Regions from separate parts of the Kluyvera georgiana genome, predicted to be linked through region 4. Evidence: predicted binding sites of a transcription regulator. Region 4 holds the regulator's gene; each other region holds the start of a gene.
What was found. Region 4 encodes Fur, which represses iron uptake genes when iron is present. Its sites were predicted from a motif close to ATAATAATGAGAACNACTATCAA; they were not measured.
Positions count from the first base shown of each region.

Region 1: a site for Fur is predicted at 1,440-1,462, ahead of feoA (ferrous iron transporter A). Genes of this name have one in related genera too.
Region 2: a site for Fur is predicted at 2,064-2,086, ahead of ABTW00_RS05050 (TonB-dependent receptor domain-containing protein). Genes of this name have one in related genera too.
Region 3: a site for Fur is predicted at 2,278-2,300, ahead of exbB (tol-pal system-associated acyl-CoA thioesterase). Genes of this name have one in related genera too.

Region 1 is NZ_CP158865.1:384,147-389,866, reverse strand. Features, by position in the region: gene ABTW00_RS01805 (Tex family protein) at 1-1,108, shown strand, start outside; gene feoA (ferrous iron transporter A) at 1,568-1,792, shown strand; gene feoB (Fe(2+) transporter permease subunit FeoB) at 1,824-4,142, shown strand; gene feoC ([Fe-S]-dependent transcriptional repressor FeoC) at 4,152-4,388, shown strand; gene ABTW00_RS01785 (YdgH/BhsA/McbA-like domain containing protein) at 4,437-4,706, opposite strand; gene bioH (pimeloyl-ACP methyl ester esterase BioH) at 4,821-5,597, opposite strand; gene gntX (DNA utilization protein GntX) at 5,635-5,720, shown strand, end outside.
Region 2 is NZ_CP158865.1:1,053,398-1,059,117, reverse strand. Features, by position in the region: gene ABTW00_RS05070 (phytanoyl-CoA dioxygenase family protein) at 1-308, opposite strand, end outside; gene ABTW00_RS05065 (helix-turn-helix transcriptional regulator) at 468-1,289, shown strand; gene ABTW00_RS05060 (nitrous oxide-stimulated promoter family protein) at 1,292-1,636, opposite strand; gene ABTW00_RS05055 (SelT/SelW/SelH family protein) at 1,701-1,988, opposite strand; gene ABTW00_RS05050 (TonB-dependent receptor domain-containing protein) at 2,194-4,548, shown strand; gene ABTW00_RS05045 (hemin-degrading factor) at 4,610-5,641, shown strand; gene ABTW00_RS05040 (heme/hemin ABC transporter substrate-binding protein) at 5,638-5,720, shown strand, end outside.
Region 3 is NZ_CP158865.1:720,594-726,313, forward strand. Features, by position in the region: gene yghB (DedA family general envelope maintenance protein YghB) at 18-677, opposite strand; gene metC (cystathionine beta-lyase) at 923-2,110, opposite strand; gene exbB (tol-pal system-associated acyl-CoA thioesterase) at 2,362-3,093, shown strand; gene exbD (TonB system transport protein ExbD) at 3,100-3,525, shown strand; gene ABTW00_RS03490 (methyl-accepting chemotaxis protein) at 3,759-5,210, shown strand; gene ABTW00_RS03495 (glycoside-pentoside-hexuronide (GPH):cation symporter) at 5,364-5,720, shown strand, end outside.
Region 4 is NZ_CP158865.1:3,492,226-3,497,945, forward strand. Features, by position in the region: gene seqA (replication initiation negative regulator SeqA) at 1-451, opposite strand, end outside; gene ybfF (esterase) at 634-1,398, shown strand; gene ybfE (LexA regulated protein) at 1,528-1,821, shown strand; gene fldA (flavodoxin FldA) at 1,972-2,502, shown strand; gene fur (ferric iron uptake transcriptional regulator) at 2,795-3,247, shown strand; gene chiQ (ChiQ/YbfN family lipoprotein) at 3,455-3,787, opposite strand; gene chiP (chitoporin ChiP) at 3,837-5,243, opposite strand; gene glnS (glutamine--tRNA ligase) at 5,706-5,720, opposite strand, start outside.

The sequences.
Region 1 (5,720 bases), 1.9 Mb from region 4:
CGCGCAGAAGGTGATCGTCAGCGAAGCCGGCGCTTCAGTGTATTCCGCCTCCGAACTGGCGGCGCAGGAGTTCCCGGATCTCGACGTTTCCCTGCGCGGCGCGGTGTCTATCGCCCGTCGTCTACAGGATCCGCTGGCAGAGCTGGTGAAAATCGACCCGAAATCCATCGGTGTGGGCCAGTATCAGCATGACGTCAGCCAGACGCAGCTGGCGCGTAAGCTGGACGCGGTCGTCGAAGACTGCGTGAACGCCGTCGGCGTGGATCTGAACACCGCCTCCGTGCCGCTGCTGACCCGCGTCGCGGGCCTGACGCGCATGATGGCGCAGAACATCGTCGCCTGGCGCGATGAGAACGGCCAGTTCCAGAACCGCCAGCAGTTACTGAAGGTAAGTCGTCTGGGGCCGAAAGCGTTCGAGCAGTGCGCGGGCTTCCTGCGCATTAACCACGGCGATAATCCGCTGGACGCTTCCACCGTGCACCCGGAAGCCTACCCGGTGGTTGAACGCATTCTGGCGGCCACTCAGCAGGCGCTGAAAGATCTGATGGGCAACAGCAGCGAACTCCGCGGTCTGAAAGCCTCCGAGTTTACCGACGAGCGTTTCGGCGTGCCGACCGTCACCGACATCATCAAAGAGCTGGAAAAACCGGGCCGCGACCCGCGTCCGGAATTTAAAACCGCGAAGTTCGCCGATGGCGTGGAAACCATGAACGACCTGCTGCCGGGGATGATCCTCGAAGGCGCGGTGACCAACGTCACCAACTTTGGCGCCTTTGTCGATATCGGCGTGCACCAGGACGGCTTGGTGCATATCTCCTCGCTGGCGGATAAATTCGTCGAAGATCCACACACCGTGGTGAAAGCGGGCGATATCGTCAAGGTGAAGGTGCTGGAAGTCGATTTGCAGCGTAAGCGTATCGCCCTGACCATGCGTCTGGATGAGCAACCGGGTGAAACCAATGCCCGTCGCGGCGGCGGTAATGACCGTCCGCAGAACAGCGGGCGTCCAGCAGCCAAAGCGGCCAAGCCGCGCGGTCGTGAAGCTCAGCCTACCGGTAACAGCGCCATGATGGACGCCTTAGCCGCAGCTATGGGTAAAAAACGCTAATCAATAAACGCCTTATCCGTTTGTAGGCCGGATAAGGCGTGTACGCCGCCATCCGACTGCGTGCTCGCATTGTGCCTGATGGCGCTACGCTTATCAGGCCTACCTTTCCTTCCCGGATATATAGCTCGCCCAGCCATTAGGACTTTCAGATCGGTTTTTAATAATAAGCCTTGTCACGTTTTATTTTATTAACCAATGAAACCTTAATTAAACATTAAGCGATGTAAATATCGGTTAATTGATTTCTCGCTACATTGAGTTGCTTGAGGAATATCAAAAAAAGTGCAAATAGTGCGCAAAACTCCCGCCAGGCGCATATTATGTATTGATGATAAAAACCATTCTCATTATCATCATTTGCAGTGCATTTTATTCTTTATTCGTTGACGATGCCCATGCCGCCACCCGGCAGCCTCCGGGCACTCTCTCGTCCAGCTAGCGATAAAACAAGTAGGTTCTATGCAATTTACACCGGATACTGCGTGGAAGATTGTTGGTTTCTCCCGCGAAATTAGCCCAGCCTATCGGCAGAAACTACTCTCACTGGGCATGCTGCCTGGCTCATCATTTCATGTGGTTCGCGTTGCGCCCTTAGGCGACCCTATCCATATTGAAACTCGTCGCGTAAGCCTGGTATTGCGTAAAAAAGATCTCGCGCTAATCGAATTAGAACCCGTCGCGTAATGACTTCAGCCCGGTAATAAGAGTCTGAAAAATGAAAAAATTAACCATCGGTCTAATTGGTAATCCTAATTCCGGCAAGACAACTTTATTTAATCAGCTAACCGGCGCGCGCCAGCGCGTAGGCAACTGGGCGGGAGTCACGGTTGAACGTAAAGAAGGATCTTTCGCCACCACCGACCATCAGGTCACTCTCGTCGACCTGCCGGGCACCTACTCGCTGACCACCATATCCTCGCAAACGTCACTGGATGAACAAATCGCCTGCCACTACATTCTCAGCGGCGATGCCGACCTGCTGATTAACGTGGTCGACGCCTCCAATCTGGAACGTAACCTTTATCTGACGCTGCAACTGCTCGAACTGGGCATTCCGTGCGTGGTCGCACTGAACATGCTGGATATCGCCGAGAAACAGCAGATTCGCATTGATGTCGACGCCCTTTCCGCTCGCCTCGGCTGCCCGGTTGTGCCGCTGGTATCGACCCGCGCTCGCGGCATTGAAGCGCTGAAAATGGCGATCGATCGCCACAAGGGCAATCAGCAGCTGGAGTTGGTGCACTATCCACAGCCGCTGCTGCGCGAAGCCGATAATCTAGCCAAAGAGATGGCGCAAGACATTCCAGAGCGTCAGCGCCATTGGCTGGGTATGCAGATGCTGGAAGGCGACATCTACAGCAGCGCCTACGCCGGTGACGCAGCGCATAAACTGGACATTGCGCTGGCGCATCTGAGCGAAGAGCTGGACGATCCGGCGCTGCATATCGCCGACGCGCGCTATCAGAGCATCGCCGCTATCTGCGACGCCGTCAGCAATACGCTGACCGCCGAACCAAGCCGCTTCACCGCCGCGCTGGATAAAATCGTCCTCAACCGCGTGCTGGGGCTGCCGGTATTTCTGTTCGTGATGTACCTGATGTTCCTGCTGGCGATTAACATCGGCGGCGCCTTACAGCCGATCTTTGACGGCGGCTCGGTAGCGCTGTTTATTCACGGTATTCAGTGGATTGGCTACACCCTGCACTTCCCGGACTGGCTGACCGTATTCCTGGCGCAGGGGCTTGGCGGCGGTATCAACACCGTTCTGCCGCTAGTGCCGCAAATCGGTATGATGTACCTGTTCCTCTCGTTCCTTGAGGACTCCGGCTATATGGCCCGCGCCGCCTTCGTCATGGACCGCCTGATGCAGGCGCTTGGTCTGCCGGGGAAATCCTTTGTGCCGCTGATTGTCGGCTTCGGTTGTAACGTGCCGTCGGTAATGGGCGCCCGTACGCTGGATGCCCCGCGTGAACGCCTGATGACCATTATGATGGCGCCGTTTATGTCCTGCGGCGCGCGTCTGGCTATCTTCGCGGTCTTCGCCGCGGCCTTCTTCGGCCAGGGTGGCGCGCTGGTCGTCTTCTCGCTCTATGTGCTGGGGATCGTTATCGCCATCCTCACCGGCCTGATGCTCAAATACACCATCATGCGCGGCGAAGCCTCGCCGTTCGTGATGGAACTGCCGGTCTACCACGTACCGCACATCAAAAGCTTGTTCATCCAGACCTGGCAGCGCCTGAAAGGCTTCGTGCTGCGCGCCGGTAAAGTTATCGTGATCGTCAGCATCTTCCTGAGCGCGCTGAACAGCTTCTCGTTCAGCGGCAAGATCGTCGACAACATTAATGATTCGGCGCTGGCCTCTGTCAGCCGCGTGATTACGCCGGTGTTTAAACCGATTGGCGTGCATGAAGATAACTGGCAGGCCACCGTCGGCCTGTTTACCGGGGCGATGGCGAAAGAAGTGGTGGTGGGGACGCTGAACACCCTCTACACCGCCGAAGACATCCAGAACGAAGCGTTCAACCCGCAGGAATTCCATCTCGGCGATGAACTGCTGGGCGCGCTCGATGAAACCTGGCAAGGCCTGAAAGACACCTTCAGCCTAAGCGTACTGGCTAACCCCATCGAAGCCAGCAAAGGCGATGGCGAGATGGAAACCGGCGCAATGGGCGTGATGGGCAGCAAATTCGGCAGCGCGGCGGCAGCGTACAGCTACCTGATTTTCGTACTGCTCTACATTCCGTGCATCTCGGTCATGGGGGCGATAGCCCGTGAATCGAGCCGTGGCTGGATGACGTTCTCCATCCTGTGGGGGCTGAATATCGCCTACTCGCTGTCCACGCTCTACTACCAGACGGTCAGCTTCAGCCAGCATCCACGCTACAGCCTGGTGTGCATTCTGGCGGTGATTCTGTTTAACATTGTGGGGCTGGGTCTGCTGCGCCGCGCCCGTAGCCGGGTGGATGTCTCCCTGCTGGCGACGCGTAAAACGCCGACTTCCTGCTGCTCCAGCCCGGCTGGCGATTGCCACTAAGGAGCGATGATGGCGTCATTGATCGAAATACGCGACACGCTGGCCCTGCAAGGACGCATGGAAGCCTCACAGCTCAGCGCCCAGCTGCATACGCCGCAAGCGTTAGTTGACGCCATGCTGAGCCGCTTAGAAGCGATGGGAAAAGTGGTGAAAATTCAGGAAGACGCCGAGGGTTGCCTGAGCGGTAGCTGCAAAAGCTGCCCGGAAGGCAAAGCGTGCCTGCGTGAGTGGTGGGCGCTACGTTAAGATGTTATCCCCGACGCTGTCAGCAGCGTCGGGAGTAAAAGGCAAAACTTATTTGTAGACGTCCGCGTTACCGTGGACGGTTTTTTCGTTTTTCCCACCCGCAATAATCACATAATACTTGCCACCCAGCTCATCCGCCTTTTTCGACAGATCGCGCTTCGCATCCATTGGCGAGGTGGTACGCGAGGTGGTGATGTTGCCGATTTTCGTCAGCTTAAGCTTGGCAACATCTTCTTTCTGGATCTCTTTAGCAGCAAACGCACCAAACGACAGGGAGCCAATCACCAGAGATGCAACAATACCTGTAACAAATTTCATAGCCTCTACTCTCCTTAGGGTTGTTATTTGCGCTGCGCGGGTGCGCGAAATAATCACCTGCCGCAACAGCTTAAGTATTGCTATGAATATCTTTTTTACCACGTCCGCACAGAATTATTTCTCAATTTGCTTTTTCAACGCCACCAATGGTGCGCAAAATGCCTGCGGATGAGAGATAAACGGCGCATGGGCCGCTTTGTCAAAAATGAACGATTCGCTCTGCGGCCACTGCGCATCCAACTGCGGGACAATCTTGCGCGGCACCAGACCATCAAGTCGGCCATACAGACGCAGGAACGGTAAATCCAGCGCCGTGAGCGGCGCGCGTAAATCTGCGGTTTTGAGGATCTCAAGGCCGCCGTTGAGCACCTCAGACGACGGCATCGGCAGCGATAACACCGCCTGTTTCAGCGATCGGGCATCCTGTCGGGCACTTTCGGTACCTAAGGTTTGCAACGCCAGAAAGCGTTCAACGGTACGCTGAAAATCTTCGCTCAATTGCTGCTGAAAGCCGCTGAGCACTTCCGGCTTAATGCCCGGCCACTCATCCCGCGCGCTAAAACAAGGAGACGACGCCACGGTAACCAGTGCCTGCACGCGCGTCGGGTGGTTCAACGCAATCTGGCTTGCCACCAGCCCACCCAGGCTCCAGCCCAGCCAGATGGCTCGTTCAGGGGCATTTTCCAGCACCTTCTCCGCCATCGCTTCCAGCGTCATGGCGCCCCATTCACCGCTACGTCCGTAACCCGGCAGGTCAACAAGATGCAGCGTAAAATGCGCGCTCAATTCCGGCGTAATGCAATCCCAGACCTGTGCATTCAGCCCCCACCCGTGCAGCAGCACAAGATGACAATTTCCTTCGCCCGTGGTTTGCCACCAGATGTCGTTCATCAGCTATCGTTCTCGTTTCTTCGCTTAAGGAGGGATTATGCTAACAGTCCACGGCGCGTGCTGGCTATGCCAAATGCCGCTGGCGCTCCCCGCATGGGGCATCTGCTCGCACTGTGCAAAAAC
Region 2 (5,720 bases), 2.4 Mb from region 4:
CCCCCAAAAATATAGCGGCACGCTGACAGAATCAGCGGATGCGCCCACACTTTCTCCCACACCACGCCTTTATTCACCAGGTTCGCCACCCGCGTCGCCGTCTCCTCCTGATGGTGCTCCACCGCCAGGTTTTCACCTTCTTTCTCCACCAGAAAATCAATTCGCTCGCGCATTGCGGCCAGCCAGTCGGCATCCGCTACGCCGTGAACGATCGTATAGCCCTGGGTATCCAGCTCGTGTTTCATCGTTGCTGACAGTCCGCCGTTGGCGCCCAGTGCATCCAGCCAGAATGCCGCTTGCTTGTCCATACCGCCTCTCTTTTGTTAACCATTTCACAACATGTATGAAAAGTTACTGCAGGCGTGGCCGCTATTCTGTATGAGATAGCTACACAACGCTGGATTTTTGTGTACAGCAAAATAAAGTGTGATGAGATTCAAAATCCAGAATAACAACAGGACATGAGCATGTCAGAGTCAACCCTCGTCCCCGTACTGGAACAGCTGCTTTCCCGCCAGGGAGACCTCGTCGTACGCTTCCCGCAAGCCTCGCAGCCCGCACCAGAGCTGGCGATGAGCGTATCGTTTCCCCGCCTTGAAATTGTGCTGGAAGGCGAGCTGCCGGATGGCTGCCTGGAAGCGCCGCTTGGGCCGCTGCAGGCGCTGTATATTCCCGGCGGGCGCTGGAATGCCCCACGGTGGCACGGCCCGGCGACGTCGCTGAGCATTCTGTTCAGCAAACAAAAACTGGGCTTCAGCCTTCAACGCTTCGACGGTAAAAAATTCGTTGAGATCCGCAAGCAGCACGTGGCGCGACTCGGCCCGCGGGTAGGCTCGTATCTACTGCTGGCGATGAATGAGCTGGCGATCCGCCCGGTGATGCCCACGACGCAGATAGTGCTCAGCGGCCTGCTCAGCCACTGTATCGATCAACTGACCCATCTGGCGGATACGGTCAGCAAAAGCAGAGAATTATTTCTGGCGATTCAGGAATATATCGACGAACACGCCGCCGGGGCGCTCAGCCGAGAGACGGTGGCGAAGAAATTTCATATCACGCCAAACTATCTGTCGCACCTGTTTCAGAAATCCAGCACCGTCGGCTTTAACGAATACCTCACCGCCGTTCGCCTGGAGTTAGCAAAGAAATTACTGCGCGGCTATGAACTGAAAATCAAAGAGATTGCCCACCACTGTGGCTTTGAGGACAGCAACTACTTTTGCCGCATCTTCCGCAAGCATACTGCCCGCTCGCCGTCGGAGTATCGTCGTCACTGCCGTACCCTGTAAGGCTATTTTTTGCGCCGATATTTCTCCGGCAGCTCGGGAACCGGGCGTCGGTCATCAATCAAATGGAGGATCGTGAGAAGCGGGTGACGCCAGAGCATCCGCGGACCCGCCCAGCGCATAATCTGTTTCATCTCTTCACGCTTTGCGGGTTGGTAGCAGTGCACCGGGCACTGCTTGCAGGCTGGCTTTTGTTCGCCGAACACGCATTTATCCAGCCGCTTATCGGCATAACGGTTCAGCATCTCGTAATGCTCAGCATCGTGCAACGCCTGCGGACAGCGGCGCTGATAAAGCGTAATCATGCTGCTGATTGTCCGTTTTTCACGATCGATGCGTTTGCCTGCCATAGCCCGTCCCTCATCAATAAAGATGCATTAATAATACACGTTTAATGGCGCATTCGCAGCCGCTTTATCCTTCGTGCTTATCCACATGCCCCAGCGGTTTTTCCGGGAAGCAAACGTCGCGCACCCGACGCTTGAGCTCGGCGGCGTCCGGGAAGCCATCGTCACGCTTGCGCTCCCACACCAGTTCATCCCCGACGGTAATGGCAAAAATCCCGCCGGTACCCGGTATCAGCGTTACGCAGGCAATATCGGTGCTGAAGGTGTGTAGCAGTTCCTGCGCCATCCAGCTGGCGCGCAGCATCCAGTTGCATTGGGAACAGTAGGTGATGGTAACAGCCGCTTTCTCGGTCATCGCTATCTCGGGAGAGTCAAAAAACAAAATTGTAATCAAATTGTTGCATGCAAGCAGGTTTATTTGCAAACCTTGTTGCAAATGATAACAACTATCATTACCATTCGCATCACTGAAAATTGGATAGCGTCAAAATGCTTACGGAAAAGCAGATTCTGGAAGTTACGCGTGAGCCAATACTAATAACGATGAAGGCATGGCAACTATGTACAAATCCATTCAATCAGAGGCGTGGCGCAAGAAAAGCCTACTGGTGACCTCTTTGCTCGCAGCAATCTATCAGACTTCCGCGGGCGCGGCTGAAACACAGGACAAAACCGCCGTCGACAGCGCGGAACAGATGACCGTCACCGCCCCCGCACCGGTACTCAAACCGGGCAGCCAGCACGCGGTAAGCGCGCAGGAGCTTCAGGACAAAGGGGCCAACGATTTTGGTTCCATTATGCGTTATGAACCGCTGATCGGCGCGACCGGCGCTAGCGGCGGATCCGGCAACGGCAAAAGCGGCTTCGACCGCGGCGGCTACACCGGCTACAACATTCGTGGCCTTGAGAGCAACCGCGTCGGCATCGACGTCGACGGCATTGCGCAGCCGAACGCCACCGGCCGCAGCTACGTCAGCCGCGCCGGCCAAAACACCTTCGGCATCGGCCGCGACTATATTGACCCGTACATGTACGGCAGCGTGGATATTCAATCTGGCGCGACCGACACCGAGACCGCCAATACTTCCATCGGCGGCAACGTCTCCTTCCAGCCGAAATCGGCGGACGACTATCTGCATCCAGGCAAAACCAGCGCTTTTAGCTACCGCAGCGAGTATGACTCGTCTGACCGCAGCTGGCACAATGGCCTGACGGCAGCGGGCGGCGACGAAACGCTGCGCGGCATTTTTGTCTACAGCCGCCGCGATGGCCAGGAGACCACCACCAACAGTTCGAGCGTGGACGCGTTCCCGGCGAACTGGCACTCCGACGCGTTTATGGCCTCTGGGATCTGGCAGCCTAACGATCAGCACAAACTGACCAGCACCCTCGACTACTACCATAAAACCAACCACACCCACTACGATGTGTGGGACAACGCTGGCGACAGTACCATCGGCAACGCACAGCAGACCAGCCAGACTCGCCGCTGGGGCCTGAGCCTGAAAGACGACTGGACGCCGATGAACGATTTCATCGACAGCATGTCCACCAAGGTCTATTACCAGCATACCGAAGCACACGACCGCACCTACATGCCAGACAGCACTACCGGCACGATGGAAACGGTCTACTCTGACTACGACACCGATACCTGGGGTATGCAGACAGCATTAGCAAAAACGCAGGGTCGTCACGATCTGAGCGCCGGTTTCAACGCCAGCACCACCAAAACCCAGCGTCCGTTCAGCCAGTCGCCGATCCCAAGCGTTTATAGCGAGATCATGCAGCCGGAAGCGGACAGCCGCGAGTACACGATCGGCGGCTTCCTGCAGGATCGGATCAACTTCGATCTCGACGGGCATAACTTTGCGGTGATCCCGGGCGTTCGCGTCGTGCACCAGTCCACCAAGCCGGAGAACCTCTCCAGCCTGACCACCAACAGCACGGTGCTGACCGAATCCTCGGTCTCCACGCTGTATGGCAAAAACGCTGATACCCAGGCGCTGCCGTCGCTGACCTTCCAGTACGACATTACGCCGCGCATGATGACCTATCTGCAGTACAAACGCGGTGCGGAGTTCCCGAACACCAGCCAGCTGTACGGTTCATGGAACCTCGGATCCAGCTACGCGGGCCGCGGTCAGTACGCGCTGATCGGCAATACCGATCTGAAAACCGAAACCAGCGACAACTTCGAGTGGGGCATGAAGGGCGAAGTGACCGAAGGGATCACCATGCGTACCGCGTTGTTCTACAACAACTATAAAGACTTTATCGCCTATACCCGCTACACCCGTTCCAACAACCCAACCCAGTTCGCCAACGTACCGTCGAACATCTACACCATTTATCAGGCGGAAAACCGTGATAAAGCCTATATCTACGGCGGTGAGATCAGCGCGAAATTCAACTTTGGCACCTGGTTTGAGCAGGTTGACGGCCTGAGCGCAACGCTGGCCTACGGCTACAGCGAAGGGAAGTCAAAATCCAGCTACTACGGCGACAAATACGTCGACCTCGATAGCGTTGCGCCGATGAAAGCGATCGTCGGCGTGGCGTGGGACGATCCGTCGAAAGTGTACGGTACCGCGCTGACCGCCACCTTCGTGAAAGGCAAACGCGCCACTGCCACCAACCGTGAGAGCTACGCTAACACCGGCAGCGCGATTACCGATTCCACCAGCGAATACATGCGCGTACCTGGCTACGGCATGCTCGACTGGACGGCCTACTGGCGCGTGGCGAAGAACGTCCGTATCAACGGCGGCGTGTATAACCTGACTGACCGTAAATACTGGGACTACCTGAGCAGCCGCAACATTGAAACGTCCACCAATCAGGACGCCAACGATAAGTCGCTGGCGGTGATGCCGGGCCGTACCTGGCAGTTGGGCGTCAACGTCGATTTCTGATAACAACATCAACAAAATCTGCCTCCGGCCGCTGGCCGGGGTAATGATAAGGAAGAGAGTTATGCAAAACGCATCAAATGAACTGTGGCAGCGCTATCAGGACGTCAAAGCCAGCGGTGCCGCCAAATACGCTCGCGATATCGCCGCCGTAATGGGGGTGAGCGAAGCAGAACTGACCGCAGCCCGCGTCGGCCACGATGCCGTTCGCCTGCAGGATAATGCGCGCGCGATCCTCGCTTCGCTGGAAAAGGTCGGCGAAACCAAATGCATCTGCCGCAATGAGTACGCGGTGCATGAGCAGGTTGGCGCGTTCACCCACCAGCACCTCGACGGCCACGCGGGCCTGGTACTCAACCCGCGCGCCCTCGACCTGCGCCTGTTCCTGAGCCAGTGGGCCAGCGCGTTTCACGTTAACGATGGGGGCCGCGAGAGCATTCAGTTCTTTGACCCGCACGGCGACGCGGTGCTGAAGGTCTATACCACTAACAACACGGACAGCGAGGCCTGGCAGGCGCTGATTGCCGAACAGGCCCAATCAACGCCAGCGCCGCTGGCGGTTCGTCTGGTGGAAAACGCGCGCTATGCCGACACGGCCGACGGCGCGGCGCTGGAAAAAGAGTGGCGCGCAATGACCGACGTCCACCAGTTCTTCGCGCTGCTGCGCAAGTACAACCTCTCGCGCCAGCAGGCTTTCCGCCTGGTCAACGACGACCTGGCCTGTCGCATCGATACTGATGCCCTGCCTCGCCTGCTGGAAACCCTGCAGCGGGACGGCAATGAATTTATGATTTTCGTTGGCAACCGCGGCTGCGTGCAAATCTTCACCGGCGTGCTGGAGAAGCTGACGCCAATGCGCGGCTGGATCAACATCTTCAACAGCGCCTTCACCCTGCACCTGCGTGAAGAGACCATCGACGAAGTGTGGGTGACGCGTAAGCCGACCGTTGACGGTCACGTCACCAGCGTAGAGCTATTTGCCAAAGACGGCACCCAGATTGCCCAGCTGTACGGGCAGCGCAGCGAAGGCCATCCGGAGCAGCAACGGTGGCGCACCCAGGTCGATAGCCTGACGGCGGAAGGGCAGACCGTATGAAACGACTGCTGATTCTGCTGGCGGCGCTGCCGCTGTTGGCTAACGCCGCCGAGCGTATTATCACCCTCGGCGGCGACGT
Region 3 (5,720 bases), 2.2 Mb from region 4:
ATTGCAAGGCGACGCCATCAGGCGTCGCAGTATTTTTTCTTAATCACCACAATTACCGTGCCGAGCAGCCCGGCAACCAGCAGGAAGATCGGCAGAACCATCAGGAAGGTCATCACCTGATCTTCATGACGTTTCACGAATGGAATCATGCTGATGGCATAGCCAAAGCCGGTGACCACGCCAACCCACAGCAGCGCGCTTAGCCAGTTAAATAACTGGAAGCGACGGTTAGGCAGACCGGAAATTCCCGCCATCGTTGGCAGCAGCGTACGCACGAACGCCAGGAAGCGACCCGCAAGCAATGCAAGCAGCCCGTGACGGTCAAACATGCAGGTCGCGCGCTGGTGGTATTTATCCGGCAGCTGTGCCAGCCAACCTTTCACGACGTTAGTGTTGCCCAACCAGCGCCCCTGAATATAGCTCAACCAGCAGCCAAGGCTGGCGGCCGTCGTCAGAATGACGAGGGTAGGGACGTAGCCCATTACGCCCTTGGCGATGAGCGCCCCTGCCAATAGCAGCAGGCTATCGCCGGGTAAAAATGATGCGGGGAGCAGGCCGTTTTCCAGAAACAGCGTAGCAAACATGACCAGATAAACGATCCCCACGACGTGCGGATTCGCCAGTGCAGCAAAATCGTGCTGCCAAAGCGCGGCGACAATATCTTGAATAACGACCATGGACATTCCTGTGGAACAGCGTTTTCATTTATTGTACGCCCGAATTCTGAAGAACACCTTGATCCCGGACGCAACAAATGAAGCCGCATTGTTCAGTCTGGCTGACAACCGGGTGACATAGGTTTACGCCTGGCGGCGATGTGAACTCGGGAACCGACTGTTCTCAACATCGGTGGCGCCTCCGCTGGACGCGCCAAAAATATTGCTAACCCACCCGGCACTGACCGTACCGGGCTTGGGATATGTTACACGATGCGGGCGAATCCTGCCGCTAAATCCGCAATCAGATCGTCAACGTTTTCCAAACCGATGTGAAGGCGGATCAGCGTACCTTCAAAATCAATCACCCCGTCTGGACGAATGCTGGCCAGCTCTTCCGGCTGATTAGCCAGAATCAGCGATTCGAATCCGCCCCAGGAATAAGCCATGCTGAACAGCGAGAAGTGGTCGAGGTAGTTTGCCAACTCGTCATTATTCAGGCGTTTGTTCAGTACGAAGGAGAACAGACCGCTGCTGCCGGTGAAGTCGCGCTTCCAGAATTCATGCCCTTTGCTGCCCGGTAACGCCGGATGATTGACGCGCGCCACCTGCGGCTGTTGCGCCAGCCATTCGGCGACTTTCAGGCTGCTTTCATGGTGCTGACGCAGACGCACGCCGAGCGTACGCAGGCCGCGGCTGGTCATATAGGCCGTGTCGGCGTCGAGCATCTGCCCCATCAAATAGGCGTTCTCACGCAGTTGTGCCCAGCAGCGCTCGTTCGATACCGCCGTGCCGACCATGGCATCTGAGTGGCCAATCAGGTACTTGGTGCCCGCCTGAATCGAAATATCGATGCCAAAATCGAGCGCTTTAAACAGCACGCCTGCCGCCCAGGTGTTGTCGATCATGATGATGGCTTCAGGAGCGATGCTGCGAACGGCGGCGACGATCGCCGGGATGTCGTGAACTTCCATGGTGATGGAACCCGGAGATTCGAGGAACACGATTCTGGTGTTCGGCTGAATCAGGTTCGCAATTTCAGCGCCAATCATGGGATCGAACCAGCTGGTGGCGACGCCAAGCTTACTGAGAATTTTGGTGCAAAAATCCTGGCTCGGTTCGTAGGCGGTGTTGGTCATCAGCACGTGGTCGCCCTGTTCAACGAAGGCGAGGATAGTATTTGCCACCGCCGCCGCGCCGCAGGGGAAGAGGGCACAGCCGGCGCCGCCTTCCAGTTCGCACATGGCTTCCTGCAGCGAAAAGTGGGTCAGCGTGCCGCGACGGCCATAAAACAGCTCGCCGTTAGCGCGGTTGTGGGTCGCATGCTTCTTGGCGGCGACCGTGTCAAAAACCAGCGACGAGGCGCGTTGAATCACGCTGTTCACCGATCCCTGGGTATATTTTTTGCTGCGTCCGGCGTTAACCAGCGCGGTATCGAGGTGCTTGTCTGCCATGTTGGATATACCTGTTTTTATACGTCTGGACGTCTAAACTATCACGATTGCCTCAGCGATGTAGCGTTCCTCGCGCATACAGCAGAAAATTTTGCCAAAAACCGTGCAGAAAACTTTTTTACTGCGTAAGCGCAAGGAAAGTAAGTGTGATTTAAGTCAATATGTAAATACTAATGAGAACTACTATCAATTCGACGTTGTTTTGATATTATTGTGCTCAGATTTTGTGATTTACGTCCTGGAGATACACAGTGGGTAATAATTTGATGCAGGCGGATCTCTCCGTTTGGGGTATGTATCATCATGCCGACATCGTGGTTAAAGTGGTCATGATTGGCTTGATACTGGCATCCGTCGTCACCTGGGCAATTTTCTTCAGTAAAGGGGCAGAGCTCCTTTCTCATAAGCGCCGCCTCAAGCGCGAGCAGAAACTGTTAGCGGACGCGCGTTCCCTCAATCAGGCGCACGAAACGGCCTCCGCGTTTGACGCGCAGAGCCTGAGCAGCCAGTTAATTAACGAAGCGCAGAACGAACTGGAGCTCTCTGCGGGTTCGGAAGATAACGAAGGGATTAAAGAACGTACCGGTTTCCGCCTGGAGCGTCGCGTGGCGGCGGTAGGCCGTCATATGGGACGGGGTAACGGTTTCCTGGCGACCATCGGCGCTATCTCTCCGTTCGTCGGCCTGTTTGGTACCGTGTGGGGCATCATGAACAGCTTTATCGGTATCGCCCAGACGCAAACCACGAATCTGGCCGTTGTTGCGCCAGGTATCGCAGAAGCTCTGCTGGCAACGGCAATTGGCCTGTTCGCCGCGATTCCGGCGGTGGTCATCTATAACGTCTTCGCGCGCCTCATCGGTGGCTTCAAGGCTAACCTGAGCGATGTGGCAGCGCAGGTTCTGCTGCTGCAGAGTCGCGATCTGGATCTGAGCGCCAGCGGCGTGCATCCGGTTCGTACCGCCCAGAAATTACGAGTAGGTTAATGCCCTATGGCAATGCGTCTTAATGAAAATCTGGACGATACCGGCGAAATGCATGAAATCAACGTGACGCCGTTTATCGACGTCATGTTGGTTCTGTTGATTATCTTTATGGTCGCCGCGCCGCTGGCGACGGTTGATGTTAAAGTCAATCTGCCGGCCTCCTCCAGCCAGCCGCAGCCGCGCCCGGAAAAACCGGTCTACCTGTCGGTGAAAGCGGATAAATCGATGTTCCTCGGTAACGACCCTATTACCGATGACAGCATGGTGCCGGCGCTGGATGCGCTGACGGAAGGCAAGAAAGACACCACCATCTTCTTCCGTGCCGATAAAACGGTGGACTATGAAACGATGATGAAGGTGATGGATACGCTGCATCAGGCTGGCTATCTGAAGATTGGGCTGGTTGGTGAAGAGACCGTCGCGAAAAAATAATCTCATCCCGGATGGCGCATTCAGCGCCATCCGTTATTACTTCCCTAAGTAATATCATATTTATCTTAAGTCCTGTTTCAGCGAATTATATCCAAAACTATTTAAATAATATTTAGCGGCGCTTAAATGTAGCAATATAATTTAAATATGAGAGTGGCTAGTCTTAAATAACCTTCCTACGCTTAATTCTGAACGCTAACAATAATATATATCTACAGCGGGCGGAAAATATCATGGCCATAATAACATTGCGACAAGCTGAAGGTTCGCATCGCGACCTGATCTCGTTATCCTCAATTCGCCAAAGAGCAGACCGGCTATTATTGGTGCTGGCCTGGGTGATGTGGGGCGTTTCGCTGGGAGTGGGTTGGATGAATGATAACCCCAGTCTGGCACTGCTGGTGGCGACGATTCTGGCGGGACTTGCCACCTTGATGACGCTGATTTTTGCGGGCAAACTCATCACTCGCTTAGTTTATGCGTTTATTCTAATGGCCTATTCCGCACTGCTGATTCAGCTTGGCGGCAGCGAGACCGAATATCATTTTTCGGTATTTGTTTTGCTGTCTGCGCTGCTCGCCTGGCGCGACTGGCGGCCATTAATTATGGGCGCGGGGGTGATTGCTGTTCACCACCTGGTATTTAATTATTTACAGGAATACGGGTTGTTTAATATCACCGTGTTTATGCACGCCGGTCTGCATATGGTGATTATGCACGCGGTGTACGTCGTGGCGCAGACGGTATTCCTGGTCTTCCTGGCGGTACGGATGGAGCAGGATGCACGGTCGGCCAGCGAGGTTGCGAAGCTGGCGGCGGTCATTAACCGCGAGTCGGGCTACCTGACGCTGGAGCGCGACACCAAAACCAGCCGCTCACCCTTTGCGAAAACTTTTAGCCTGACGCTGGATGCCATGCGTAACACGCTTGAGCAGGTCAGCGGTAATGTATCGCAACTGCTGGATGCCTCACAGACGCTACTGCAACGTAACACCGCGCTCTCCGAACGCACCGACAGCCAGGCGCGGTCGTTAGCGGTCACCGCCAGCGCCATGGAGCTGCTTGCCGGTGCGGCATCGTTAACCAGTGAAAAGGCCAGCGAAGCGCGCGAACTCGCCGGGCAGGCCAGCGCTGTGGCGCGGGAAGGGGGGGAGAATATCCGTTCAGCCATGGCGTCCATGTCGCACATCCGTGATGAATCGCTGAAGATTGGCGGTATCCTTGAGCTCATCGACGGCATAGCCTTCCAGACCAATATTCTGTCGCTCAACGCCTCCGTTGAAGCCGCGCGGGCCGGTGCTCATGGGAAAGGGTTTGCGGTGGTGGCGGCTGAAGTCCGTACTCTGGCGCTGCGCTGTGAAAGTGCGGCGCGGGACATTCGTCAACTGGTGGCCGCTTCCGTCGAGAGTACCCATCAGGGCGCTGAGCAAGTAGAAAGAGCGGGGAAAACCATGGCGGCGATCATCAATAACATCGACAGCCTACAGGCCTGTGTCGACGTGTTGTCATCAATGAGCGACCAGCAGCGCGCCAGCGTATTACAGATGAAAGGCAGCATTGCGCATATCGACGCCAGCGTGCAGGAGAACGTGCAGCACGTGGCGCAAACTATTCAGGTTGCGCATCAGCAGCAACAGCATACCGGTGAACTTAAGTCGGCTATTTCCGTGTTCAGATTGGTGTAATGTCACAAAAATGAAAGATGTATAACAAGTAATTTAGTTGTGTGATAACTTTCGCAGTTGTTAGAAAACGTAATACCAGTACGAAAAATGACAATATAATTGCCAATCCCATCCTTCTACATTGAAACCACTTCAATTCAGGAGGATATAAGTGTGGCAAACGATACAAAGTTGTCTATTACCGAAAAGCTGGGATACGGCATGGGCGATGCCGCCTGCGGTATTGTCTACTCCTCGGTAACGATGTTTTTGACCTGGTTTTACACCGATATTTACGGCTTGTCTGCGGCGGCGGTGGGGGTGATGTTCCTCGTAACGCGCGTGCTGGATGCCATTACCGACCCGCTGACGGGCATTGTCGCTGACCGGGTCAAAACCCGCTGGGGCCACTTCCGCCCATGGCTGATCTGGTTTGCGATTCCCTACGCCGTGCTGGCGGTGATGACCTTCACTACGCCCGATTTTGGCGCTTCCGGTAAGCTGGTTTACGCCTACCTGACATATACCTTG
Region 4 (5,720 bases):
CCGGAACCTGTTTTGGTTTCGTCTGATTGCCGTTTTTCAGCAGCGTTTGCTCGTCGGCAGCAAAGTAGACGCGGGTACGGCCATGAAGGGATTCGGTTGCCTCAGCAAACGCATTGTTGTCCAGAGAGTACAGCGTGGCCAGCACCAGCATGAAGCGGTTTACCGCTTTCTTCTGCTCTGCATACTCGTCGGAGAGCAGCAGTTCGCGCATGGCACGGACTTTATCTTTGGCGGATTTAACCGTTTTCACCTCAGCAACGGGGGCAGCAGCGGGCGCCGGAGCGGTAACCGGTTCTGCTTTGACGACCGGCGCGGCAGCGACGGCTGCGGGCTGGGAAGCGGCGGAGAATTTCAGCATACGCCGTAAAATGTCGGACGCGCTCTCGCCAATGCGCAGAGTGTGGGCTGCAATATAGCGATAGAGCTCGTCATCAACTTCGATCGTTTTCATCTTAATCCGGTGCGATAATTTTTCTGAATACAATTCATTGGGATTATAAAGTCAAAACCCAACAGCGGGTAGCGCCAAACCAGGGGCACGGCAAAATTCGGATGAGTTCCTCACTTGCCCCTGAGCGTTAGAATGTTGAACATGATACCCTAACCCGACAATGCGAAAAAAAGAACTTTGCTATGAAATTGAATTTCCGAGCGCAATCTGCACAAAACCTGCACAATAATTCCCCCATCGTTCTGGTCCACGGTCTGTTTGGCAGCCTGGATAACCTGGGCATTCTGGCCCGTGACCTGCTTGCCGATCACGATGTCATTCAGGTCGACATGCGTAACCACGGTTTGTCGCCGCGTTCCGACGACATGAGCTACCCGGCCATGGCGCAGGATCTGCTCGATACTCTCGACGCCAACCAGATTGAGAAAGCCACGTTTATCGGCCATTCAATGGGCGGTAAAGCGGTGATGGCGCTGACCGCGCTGGCCCCGGAGCGCATCGACCGCCTGGTGGCTATCGACATTGCGCCGGTGGATTACCACGTGCGTCGTCATGATGAGATTTTTGCCGCGATTAACGCCGTCACCAGCGCGGGCGTCGCCACGCGCCAGCAGGCGGCCACGGTGATGCGCGAGTATCTGCATGAAGAAGGCGTGATTCAGTTTCTGCTGAAGTCATTTGTTGACGGCGCCTGGCGCTTTAACGTGCCGGTGCTGTGGGAGCAATATCCTCACATCGTCGGCTGGGAAACCATTCCCGCCTGGGAACACCCTGCGCTGTTTATTCCCGGCGGTAACTCACCGTATGTCACCGAAGCCTATCGTGATGATCTGCTGGCGCAGTTCCCGCAGGCGAAAGCGCACGTGATTGCCGGTGCGGGTCACTGGGTTCACGCCGAAAAACCGGACGCCGTGTTGCGCGCCATTCGCCGCTATCTCGCCGAGTGATTAAAAATGCATCGACCGCGCGCCATAATGGCCGTGGTCGTTGGCGTGCGGGTTCCACTGTTGTATGATTGCGCGCTGTCTGCGCCGGGCACCGTCCGGTAGCTTGTTTCCCCGAAGTCACTCAGAACCATGGCAAAAGAACAAACGGACCGTACGACATTAGATTTGTTCGCAAATGAGCGTCGGCCGGGAAGACCCAAAACCAATCCGCTTTCGCGTGACGAACAGCTCCGCATTAATAAGCGTAATCAGCTCAAACGCGACAAAGTTCGCGGGCTTAAGCGCGTCGAGCTGAAGCTCAACAGCGACGCCGTTGATGCGCTCAACGAGCTGGCGGCCGCCCGTGACATGAGCCGCAGCGAACTCATCGAAGAGATGCTGATGAGCCAACTGGCGCTGCTGCACGGGCAAGGGAAAGTCTGAAATATCCCCCAGAACACACTTTCATGTAGCAGAGTGTGCAGTACGGCACGATAGCTGTTTCCGCACGCTTCTCTGTTCTGCTATGATTGCCCTTATCTGTGGGCAATAAGCCACCACCATATCATTAAGTTTCAAGAGGTTATTTTACTCATGGCAATCGTTGGCATCTTCTTCGGTAGCGACACCGGGAACACCGAAAATATCGCAAAAATGATTCAAAAACAGCTTGGTAAAGATGTCGCTGACGTTCACGACATTGCCAAGAGCAGCAAAGAAGACCTGGCAGGCTACGATATCCTGCTGCTGGGCATCCCAACCTGGTACTACGGTGAAGCCCAGTGCGACTGGGACGATTTCTTCCCGTCTCTGGAAGAAGTTGACTTCAACGGTAAGCTGGTCGCCCTGTTCGGCTGTGGCGATCAGGAAGACTACGCGGAATACTTCTGCGATGCGTTGGGCACTATCCGCGACATCATTGAGCCAAACGGCGCGACCATCGTTGGTCACTGGCCAACCGCAGGCTACCACTTCGAAGCGTCGAAAGGCCTGGCCGATGACGACCACTTCGTGGGTCTGGCGATTGACGAAGACCGTCAGCCGGAGCTGACCGCTGAACGCGTTGAAAAATGGGTTAAGCAGGTTGCTGAAGAACTGCACCTCGACGAAATCAAAAACGCCTGATGATATTGAGGCGCGATAACAAATCGCGCCTCATTAATAGGTAAAAGCAATCAAAATAATAGCTACATTTTTTTAACTTTTCAGCGCATACCTGTACAATATCTTCTGATTTAGCGTAGGTTCATCGCTCTGTTTGTCGGTGACGCCTCGTTTTTGAAAGCTTAGTTTACCCAAGCCTTGCTGTTTTCATTTAGCCAGGGTCATTCTATAATGAGACGCATTAAAACGGGTGAATTCTCTGTGATACTTTCGCTGATGGAAGTTAATCGTTTAGCAACAGGACAGATTCCGCATGACTGACAATAATACCGCATTAAAGAAGGCTGGCCTGAAAGTCACACTTCCACGGTTAAAGATTCTGGAAGTTCTTCAGGAACCGGATAACCACCATGTCAGCGCGGAAGACTTATACAAACGCCTGATCGACATGGGTGAAGAAATTGGCCTGGCCACGGTTTATCGTGTTCTGAACCAGTTTGACGACGCGGGCATCGTGACCCGTCATAACTTCGAAGGCGGCAAATCCGTTTTCGAACTGACTCAGCAGCATCACCACGATCACCTGATCTGCCTCGACTGTGGCAAAGTGATCGAGTTCAGCGACGAATCTATCGAAGCTCGTCAGCGTGAAATTGCCGCCAAACACGGAATTCGTCTGACCAACCACAGTCTTTATCTTTACGGCCACTGTGCAGAAGGCGACTGCCGTGAAGATGAACATGCGCATGATGGCGTTGAAAAATAACGTTTCGTGATGCCTGAAAAGCCAGCCTGAAGGTTGGCTTTTTTTATGGGCGCAATCTGATCAATTCGCCTCACCTTGCGTATGGTAAAAGCAACTTTGCCCGTCAGGAAAGCGAGCTTGTCATCCGCCTGCTCCAGCGGAGAGCCAACCCTGTAACGCAAAAAGGGCGGAGAAAACTCTCCGCCCTTTTTGCTATAACAACAATCGCTATTTTGTGGCGTTGTTACTGCGAATTTCCTGCCACATTTTATCGCATTTGGCTTTTACGGCCTGGTCGTTACCGGTACGGGTTGCCTGAATACACTGCTGGTAGTCCAGCACGCGTACGCTTTCCTGATTGGCAAACTGTTCGTGCTGTTTCTCTTGCTTCAGCACGTTCAGTACGCTCTGGCAGGCCTGGATTTTATCCGGATTGCCTTCAGCGGTGTTAATGCACGCGCTGTAGGCATCCTTCAGCTTACTGTCTTCTTTCGGCGCGGATGGCTGAGCGCAAGCGGTAAGGCCAGCGGCCATCAGGGCAACAATAATCAGTTTTTTCATACGATGAGCCTCTTAGCGGCGGCAGAGGCTTCCCCTGCCGCATCATGCATCAGAAAATGGTGAACGGTGCGATAACCATAAATTTCACGTCACGCTCATCCTGGAAGATGTTGCCGTAACCACCGCCCCAGCTCGGGATATCGGAGTGGTTGTCGTACTGAGTGAAGTGCAGTTTGAAGAGGGTACCCTTCGCACGACCTTCCTGTACGGTATACATGGCATCCAGGCTGTATGCAGATTCTCTGATCGTATTGTTTTTGTTGTAGTATGCGTCCGGGTTCATCTGCCAGGTCGCTGGTTTCGCATCCCATGCATAGACGTAGGATGCACCCACTGCCCAGCCAGGAAGATTCCAGTTCTTCAGGTCATACATACCGCCGAAGAAGACCGCTTTTTCACCGTTGGCGTTGAAGTCAGAGCGGTTATCCCACCAGATATCCAGACGACCGTTTGAGGAAGCGTAGGTCGGGGTCATACGCTGCAGGAAGTAGCCCTGCTGACCGTCGGCCTTAACCCAGGTTCCTTCCAGACGGAAGTCGAAAACTTCGTTCAGTTTATAGCCGAAGGTTAACGCCTGCAGCCACGCGGTGCCGTCGTAAATATCGTTCACGCCGTGATCGCTCACTTTGTCACGGGTACCGTAGAACTGGTAGCTGGTGGTCAGCGGGCCGCCAGGGATATCAAATTTGTAGCTTGCTTTGGCGAAGTACTGGTCCACATAACCTTCCGCCTGACCGAATGCCGCTTCCAGCACCAGGTCATTTTTGAAATCGTATTTCGCACCGATAGAGTGCAGGTAATCCACCTTGGTCTTCTTATCATTCTGATAGAAGTTATCCATCTCCAGGTGCCATGGCGCCTTATACTCGTTGGTCCACATGTAGGAGAAGCTCAGCGCGCCGTTGTCGCCGTAGTCAAAGTTTGCCCCGGCTTCCGCGCCCTGGTAGGTACCCGGCATAAAGCTCCAGTGCGGCGCCAGCAGGGTTTGACCGGTTGGCTGAATGTAACCCGCACGCGCCCAGGTTGGGCCAAGTTTAAATTTAGCCGCCGCTTTATACAGGCTGATACCGCTCTTATCGCCGCTGTAATCTTCGCTATAGCCTTTGTTTTTTGACGAGAAGGCAATTTCGTTCGGGTGACCGCTTTCGCTACTTTCGTTCATTTCAATTGCGGTAAACGCCGCAATATCAATACCGAACATGTCAGCCGCATAACCTGACTGGAAGTCGAGGTTGGCGTTCCAGGTGGAGTGAGAAAGGTTGGTTTTATATTTGTCGTGATCGGTCACATCTTTACGGTCACGCTCACGCTGCCAGTAATAGATGCCGCCGGTTAATGTTGAATCATCAATGAACCCTTCTGCCTTCGCTTCCGGAGTCATTACAAAGCCTGACATTGCTGTCACACCGGCGATAGCCAGCGCCAGCGTACTACGTTTGCCACTAAACGTACGCATAGTTATATCCTCTTTGACTTTTAAAAATGCCGCTGCAAAGCAGAAGCAAAAAATAAAACGCTAAAAAAAATGAACTTCTGGAAAAAGGTGTTTCAGTACACTGATAGACTATTTTTCGCGACGCGAATTATCAATCCTTTTCCGCAACAAGAGTGCAGGATTATGACAAAGCGCACATATTTGGTTTCAATGTGTAACGTAATGCGTTGTTAACATTTTTCCGCGCCAGACCTTGCGGGGCCTGAATCAAATGTTAATGAGACCGTTTACATGTCCGGCTTATAACAAAGAGTGTGACAAAAAGAGAAAATCTTAGAGGCAGGAAATTCATATTAATTCGCTACGCGAAACTATAGATCATAGAGGGGATATATCGATGAGCAGCACTTCCATTGGAGGGGGATCAGGATTGGCAAAAAAAAACGCCGCAAAGCGGCGTTTTAAAATTAGCTCGTGACTGGCTTAGCCAACCCAGGT